Regions from separate parts of the Tissierella sp. MB52-C2 genome, predicted to be linked through region 1. Evidence: riboswitches for the same ligand, from Rfam matches in the RefSeq annotation. Region 1 holds a riboswitch; the other holds the start of a gene.
What was found. A riboswitch is a leader RNA that binds a small molecule or an ion and turns the genes downstream of it on or off. The one in region 1 is predicted to bind thiamine pyrophosphate.
Positions count from the first base shown of each region.

Region 2: linked by a shared signal. The riboswitch ahead of thiT (energy-coupled thiamine transporter ThiT) and the one ahead of thiD (bifunctional hydroxymethylpyrimidine kinase/phosphomethylpyrimidine kinase) in region 1 are both predicted to bind thiamine pyrophosphate.

Region 1 is NZ_CP133261.1:2,111,966-2,116,101, reverse strand. It holds gene RBU61_RS10625 (PLP-dependent aminotransferase family protein) at 1-40, shown strand, start outside; gene RBU61_RS10620 (hypothetical protein) at 363-1,289, opposite strand; gene RBU61_RS10615 (sigma-70 family RNA polymerase sigma factor) at 1,282-1,836, opposite strand; TPP riboswitch at 2,101-2,199, shown strand; TPP riboswitch at 2,287-2,385, shown strand; gene thiD (bifunctional hydroxymethylpyrimidine kinase/phosphomethylpyrimidine kinase) at 2,465-3,286, shown strand; gene cytX (putative hydroxymethylpyrimidine transporter CytX) at 3,286-4,136, shown strand, end outside.
Region 2 is NZ_CP133261.1:1,728,883-1,733,018, reverse strand. It holds gene rsgA (ribosome small subunit-dependent GTPase A) at 1-515, shown strand, start outside; gene rpe (ribulose-phosphate 3-epimerase) at 517-1,164, shown strand; TPP riboswitch at 1,206-1,305, shown strand; gene thiT (energy-coupled thiamine transporter ThiT) at 1,362-1,910, shown strand; gene RBU61_RS08705 (thiamine diphosphokinase) at 1,926-2,561, shown strand; gene RBU61_RS08700 (hypothetical protein) at 2,871-3,041, shown strand; gene rpmB (50S ribosomal protein L28) at 3,190-3,381, opposite strand; gene RBU61_RS08690 (Asp23/Gls24 family envelope stress response protein) at 3,576-3,932, shown strand; gene RBU61_RS08685 (DAK2 domain-containing protein) at 3,951-4,136, shown strand, end outside.

The sequences.
Region 1 (4,136 bases):
GGCTACTATAATTTCAGTTATAGCAGCTGAAGGGAAATGATGGTATTTTTACCAGTGCTTAATGATATAAATGTAGGTACCATTACTATAGAAATTATAGTTTGTACAATAAGAATTCCAAGAAAGATTTTCCATAATTTATAATTTGGATATTTATCTTCTAGCAATTTTGTTATAATTATTGAGATTGCCCCAGTTGAAGCAGATGTTAAAGTAAACATTTATAGGTGAATACTCCATAGATTAATGAAAATAAGAGATAAACTAAATATAATAAATATGTGTACAGGTAAATCAAGGGATGAAGTTTAATTAAGCCTCATCCCTGAATATAGTATATATTCTTAAATATTACTTCTTTACTATTTTATACTTTGAGGGACCTTGTCCATAGTTCTTTCTTCAACGTATATATCTATACTATTATTAAAAGTATCTTTGTACTCTTTCAATTTTTCTTGTGCTTCTTTATCTGAATTATATTGACCTAGTTCATATAAATATGTTTCATTGCTATCTTTTAAAATTCTAAGATCTTCTATTTCAAATAACATTTCTTCAAGAAGAGCAAATTCTTCTCCTTTTTCATAAGAACCAGTTCTTATTGAATATATTTTTTGTTCTGAAACTTTCTCTGTATTTTTTGAAATTTGTATTTTTATATAAGCGGGATTCTTATATTCCTCTATTTTGAAATCAATTGGTTGATTAAATACTATGTTAAATCTTTGTGCAGAGTCATCTAAAGTCATTAATTCATAAATATCTTGGATATATTCACTCTTTTTTAACTCTTCAAAGTACTTACTAGCTGAAAGACCTCTTGCACCAGATATAGAAAATGTCATTGTAAAAGGTGCTTCCTTATAATCCACATTAAAAGATGGTGCTATTTCTTGGTTTTCTTTATTAAAGCCATCAAAGTTTATTGTGATAATATCAGAATCTTTTTTTTGGTCTAGAGATATAAAATTTACATCAATCCCATCAGTTATTTTACCTCCTTGAGAACTTCCATTATTAAATTGAAGTATATTAACTAGTGTCCCTAAAACAGGAACACCTTCAAGGCTATTTGCAAAGGATGGGGAAATGTTTATGCTAAGAGTAAATATTCCAACTGCCGCAGCTACTGATATAAAGCTATTAATTATTTTTTTCTTACTTTTATTATTTTTTTTCATATAATTTTCTCCCTTTATTATTGAATTGTTAATTGTATCGTTTAAGGCATCAGGTATCTTTATATCTGAATAAATTTTTTTCAAATCATCCGTATTATTATTCAAAATCTTCGCCCTCCTTAAGTTCTATTTTCAAAAGTTCTATTGCCTTATAAAGCCGAGTTTTTACTGTACTTAAAGGAAGTTCTAGAATTTCAGCTATTTCTTTCAACTTTAAGTTTTGAGAGTATCTTAGTATTATGACAATTTTATAATTAGAGTCTAACTTCTCTAAGGCTTCTTTTAAGTCAATGGTTTCCACAATATCATTTTTTTCATTATTTAAATTTTCTATAGCCTTATTATCTAGATATAAAATTCTTTTAGATTTGTTTATAAAATTGATAGCACAATTGATGACTATACGAACAAGCCATGTATTAAAATATTCTGGATGTTTTAACTTGCCTATTGATATATAAGCTTTATAGACTGCTTCTCCTATAATATCAAGTGCATCTTGTTCATTGTGTACATAGCTATATGCAATTCTATATAAATCTTCTTTTTTGCTATTTATAAGAAGGCCAAAACTCTCACCATCTCCTTTTATTGCTTTAAGAACTAATTTTTCCAGTATAACCACCTCCTTGAGAATAAAATATGAGCTCATTTTTATTATCTATCTATTAGACAATTATATAGATGAAAAAGTTTTATTAAATTATATATTTAGTATATTATTTTTATATATGTGATTGTTGAATTATATCTTAAAGAGTAATTATACTTATTTAGATAATTTTTTAAATCTAATATCTGATGATAGTAGGACTATAATTGTTGAAAATAGCAATCAGTCTATAAATAAAGTTAGGGATAAAATTATATTTTGTACCTTGATTATGTTATTATTATAAGATATACTCAATATAGTTAATGTTTGTGGGGGGACTAGAAATAGTTGAGAAGGTAAAACCTGACCCTTTGAACCTGTTGGTTAATACCAACGTAGGGAAGCAAATCACTTACGTTATTGTATTTGATTAGGGTGCTTCTCTGTGTAGAGAAGTACCCTATTATTATTTAAGATAGGGTTATTAAGTATAAAAATGAATATAGTCAATGTTTGCGGGGGGACTAGAAATAGTTGAGAAGGTAAAACCTGACCCTTTGAACCTGTTGGTTAATACCAACGTAGGGAAGCAAATCACTTACATTATTGTATTTGATTAGGGTGCTTCTCCATATAGAGAAGTACCCTAATTTATTTTATATAAAGAATAAAGGGAGGAGTTTCAATGAAAAAGGTACTTAGTATTGCTGGATCAGACTGTAGTGGAGGTGCTGGTATACAAGCAGATTTAAAAACATTTTCAGCACATGGAGTATTTGGAATGAGTGTCATTGTTTCAGTAGTAGCAGAGAACACAAGTCGTGTTATCGATATACAAGATGTTACTCCAGATATGATTGAAAAACAGATTGATGCAGTATTCGAGGATATTGAAGTTGATGCTGTGAAAATTGGTATGCTGTCTACACAACTTTGTATGGAGGCAGTAGCAAGAAAACTTGAGCAATATAAGCCGTGTAATGTTGTAATTGATCCTGTAATGTATGCGAAAAATGGTTGCCCACTTATGGACCCCGATTCCATAGATACATTAATCAAGGTTGTACTACCTTATGCTGATTTACTTACACCTAATATCCCAGAGGCTGAGAAGATATCAAATATTCAGATAAGAAGCACAGAAGATATGAAAATAGCAGCAAAGCTTATTTATGATATGGGGTGTAAAAATGTTCTTGTTAAAGGTGGCCATGCTATTGGAGATGCACTGGATATTTTATATGATGGTAAAGAGTTTTATTATTTTGAAACCCAGCGTATAAATACAAAAAATACTCATGGGACAGGTTGTACTTTCTCTTCGGCTATTGCATCCAATCTTGCACATGGTATGTCTATGCCTGTTGCTGTAGAACAGGCTAAAAAATATATTACAACAGCAATTGAGCATTCCTTAAACATTGGTAAGGGTAATGGACCAACACATCATTTTTATGACCTATATAAAAATGGTTTGAACATCAAGGAAAGTAAAGGAGATTTATAATGAAAAATGAAAATCAACAGGTATCTACCTTTAGTCAAATATTATTATGGTTTGGTGCAGCGGTATCTATTGCTGAAATTATGACAGGAGCTTTACTTGCTCCATTGGGACTAGTCCAAGGTATTTGGGCTATTATTATTGGTCATGTAATTGGAGGTGCTATACTTTTTCCAGCGGGACTGATTGGTGCAAAAACTGGTCTTTCTGCCGCTGAATCTGTTCGTATTTCTTTTGGTAAATATGGTTCATTTGGATTCTCTTGGGTTAACATATTACAGCTTCTTGGTTGGACTGCAATTATGATTATTAACGGGGCAAAGGCATTTGATGGAATTACAAATCATCTTTGGGGCTATCAAAATGAAAAGCTATGGTGTATAGTTATTGGATTGCTTATTTGTATTTGGGTAGTAATTAGTATTAAAAATCTGTCAAAATTAAATACTGTGGTGATGACGGTCTTGTTTATATTTACAATTATTCTCGGTTTCACGGTTTTCAAAAATACTAGTGGAGTAAATGTAGTGGAAGAAGCTATGAGCTTTGGTACTGCGGTTGAACTTAATGTAGCTATGTCCCTTTCTTGGCTTCCTCTTATTTCTGATTATACAAGAAAGTTGGAGAAGAAAATCACAGGTACTTTGTGGAGTGTAATAAGTTATTTTGTTGGTAGTACAGTGATGTTTGTAATTGGACTCGGTGCAGCAATTTACACTGGTACATCGGATATTACATCCATATTAATGTCTGCAGGACTTGGCTTGATTGCTCTTGTAATTGTTCTATTTTCTACAGTTACCACTACATTTCTCGATGTTTATTCTGCAGGAGTAAGTACAGCTAATTTAAG
Region 2 (4,136 bases), 380 kb from region 1:
ACGCATCAAGGCTTAAAAACATATACGAGACAGCTGGATATAAAGTAATTATGACAAGCGCAATAAATCATATTGGTATAGAAGAGTTGAAGGAAATATTAAGTGGTAATATTTCAGTTTTTGCAGGTCCTTCAGGAGCAGGGAAATCATCACTTTTAAATGGAGTCAATAAAAACTTCAAACTACAAACTGGAGATGTAAGTTCAAAAACTAAAAGAGGTAAGCATACGACTAGACATGTAGAGCTGCTAGAATTGGATAATAATACATTTGTTTTAGATTCTCCAGGATTTAGTTCTTTAAATGTGGATTTTATTGAGGAAGAATCAGAACTTAGAGAATATTTCAGAGAAATAAAGAAATATGGGGAGAAATGTAGGTTTATAAGCTGCTTACATGGGAATGAACCTGATTGTGAAGTAAAGAATCAAGTAGAAAAAGGAAATATATCTAAGGAGAGGTATGAGAATTATTTACTTTTCCTAGAAGAAATAAAGAAAATAAGGAGGTACTAAAATGGCTAAGATCGCACCTTCGTTACTTGCCGCAGATTTTGCTAATTTAAAAGAAGATATAAAAAAAGTAGAAAATGGTGGTGCAGACTATCTTCATCTAGATGTAATGGATGGAATCTATGTACCTAATATTACCTTTGGGCCTCCAGTCATAAAAAGTCTAAGAAGTGTAACTAAACTACCCTTTGATGTACATCTTATGATAGATAGACCTGAAAGGTATATTAAAGACTTTGTAGAGGCAGGAGCAGATTTAATAACAGTACATGAAGAAGCAACTATTCATCTTCATAGAACTATACAAGAGATAAAATCATATGGAATTATGGCAGGTGTATCATTAAATCCTGCTACTACATTGGAAAACATAGAGTATATTTTAAATGATGTAGATTTAGTTCTTATCATGACTGTAAACCCTGGGTTTGGTGGGCAATCCTTTATTGAAGCAATGAAAGACAAGATAAAAAAACTAAGAAAAATCATTGATGATAGAGGTTTAAATATTATAATTCAAGTAGACGGTGGAGTAAAGCTTCAAAATGCTAGAGAAGTATTAGATTGCGGAGCTGATTTATTAGTAGCTGGTTCTGATATATTTGGGGCTGAAGATGTGGAAAAACGAACTAAAGAATTTAAAGAGTTGTAAAAATCATTTTGTATGATATAATGTAGTTAATTGCATAAAATGTTTAGCACTAGGGGAGCCGAAAGGCTGAGAGTGGATTTATCCCGACCCTTATGACCTGACCTGGATAATGCCAGCGTAGGGAAGTGTGTATTAGCCTTTAAATACCCATTGCCCTATATTGGCGATGGGTTTATTTATTTAAAGGAGGAGTTCAAATGCAAAAACGATGGAATGTAAAGATGTTGACAGAAGGGGGTATGATGATTGCATTAGCCACTATACTAAGTTATATTAAGGTATATGAAGCACCGATGGGTGGTTCGGTAACTGCTGGAAGTATGATTCCAATAATGCTATTTGCAATACGTTGGGGTGTAACACCAGGATTAACCATAGGTGGTGTTTATGGAATATTACAATTCGTATTAAAGCCTTATTTCTATCACCCAGTACAATTTATTTTAGATTATCCTTTAGCTTTTGGTATATTGGGATTAGCAGGAATTGCATATAGTATTAAAGATAGAGATTCAGTTAAGGGATATTTAGGAATTTTTTTAGCTGTATTTATGGGAATTTTAGGTAGAATGATATCTCATGTTTTATCAGGTGTAATATTCTTTGCTGAATATGCAGGTGACTTAAACCCTTGGATTTATTCAATACAATATAACGCTTATTATTTAGTGCCAGAACTAATTATTTCTTGTATAGTAATTGCAATTATATGGAAACCTTTAGAAAAGACAATAAAAGCAAAGTAGGAAAGAGGTTTTTAAATGAAAGGACTAATAGTTTCAAGTGGAACCATTACTAATTATAATAGGTTAAAAGAAATTATCAGTGAAGTAGATTTTATTGTATGTGCAGATGGAGGAATGGAACATCTGCTGAAAATTAACAAGCTGCCAGATTTGATTTTGGGAGATTTAGACTCAATAAGTAAGTCAACTTTAGAATATATATTAAGTAAAAATGTCCCTATTGAAAAATATTCATCTATTAAAGATGTAACAGATACAGAGTTAGCTATGGATTATTTAGTAGATAAGGGATATGATGAAATTGTACTTATGGGAGTAACAGGGTCTAGGCAAGATCATACAATGGCGAATATATTCTTGCTTAATACTTTACATGATAAAGGAATTAAAGGAAAAATAGTAGATGATAATAATATTATTTATTTAACAGACAATTATTTGGAAATAGAAAATTTAAAAGATCATTATGTTTCTGTTATACCTATATCAAATGATGGAATAATTGTATCTTTAAAAGGATTTTTCTATAACTTAGATAATAAATTTATCTCTTTTGGTTCAACTCTTGGAATTAGTAATAAAATCATTGAAGACATTGGAAAAGTTCAGATTCATAAGGGAAGAGCACTAATATTTGTGTCAAAAGATTAAGCTTAAGATATAGATAACCAACATGAAATCATAATAAAAAATACTAAGAAAGTGCATTTGCAGAATATGGAATAACTCCCAATGAATGAAGCTATAAAATCCGTAAAGAAATTTATATGTTTGAGCGTAGCGAGTTTATAAATTTTAGGATTTTGTAGCTGAATGAGTTGTAGGAGTTATTCATATTCGAAACAGCACGAACGTGTATTTTTTATTATGATGTTGGTTATCTATATATTCTTAAGCTTTTTTGTAACTATTTATTTATTATATGAATAGGATATAATAAAGTGCTTAGGGGTGTTGCTTATGAAGAGGTTTTGTTATAGATATATAAGGAGGATAAAAAAAATAGTAGGTATAACTTTGGCAGTAGTAGGACTATTAATAATTATGAGGTTTATACCTATACAATTTATTCTAGTATTAATAGGAATAGGACTCCTTATAATGGGTGCATTAATTTTAAAAATAAAATAAGGCTTTCCTTTATAAGTGGAAGCCTTGTTTTATAAAAACAGAAAAGTCCCGTTTTAGTATTTACATAAAAGGACTTTGCATAAATGAGTCTCAAAAAAGGCCTCCTTATAATTCTTAGATAGAAGCCTTTTTTAATTTGATTACATAATTATAATGCTCTTTCAACATATCCAGATCTTAAACATCTAGTACAAACATTAACTTTTTTCGTTCCACCATTAACAACAGCTCTTACTGATCTAATGTTAGGTGACCAACTTCTTGAACTCTTTTTATTTGAGAAAGTAACCTTGTTACCAAATACTTTTCCCTTTCCACATACTTCACAAACTTTCGCCATTCGAAACACCTCCTTAACTACTATGAAAATACTTATTAAGTATTTTTATTCAATAATAACACATTATATTCTAACACAATAATTAGTAAAAATGCAACTAAAATGTATTATTATAATATGATTTAGTTGAACTATTTCTAAATTTGGGGTAAAATAGAAAATATGGCATATTTAAAATAAGGAGGCGATTATTTATGTCAGCCAAAACTAATACCGAATATGGAGCAATTAGTATAGATGATAATGTAATAGCTACTCTTGCGGGAATATCAGCAATGGAAAGTTATGGTATAGTGGGTATGGCTTCTAAAAATGCGACAGATGGATTGTTTGAATTATTAAAATCGGATTATTTAGCTAAAGGCATTAAAGTCTATACGAAAGACGAAAAGTTAACGATTGATTTGCATGTTATATTGGAATACGGAGTAAGAATTTCTGTAGTTGCTGAAAATATAATAGAAAGAGTTAAATTTAACATTGAAAGTTTAACAGGTCTAAAAATAGACAAAATAAATGTACATGTACAAGGAATTAGAGTTGGAAAGTAGTTTAAGGAGGTACTATAATTGAGAATAGAAATTCTAGATGGAACAATGCTAAAAAAGGCATTAGCAGGTGCAGCAAAGTTCCTAGAAGATAATAAGGAGGAGGTAAACTCCTTAAATGTATTTCCTGTTCCTGATGGAGATACAGGTACGAATATGTCACTTACAGTAAATTCTGCTATTAAACAAGGAATTAATTTAAATGAA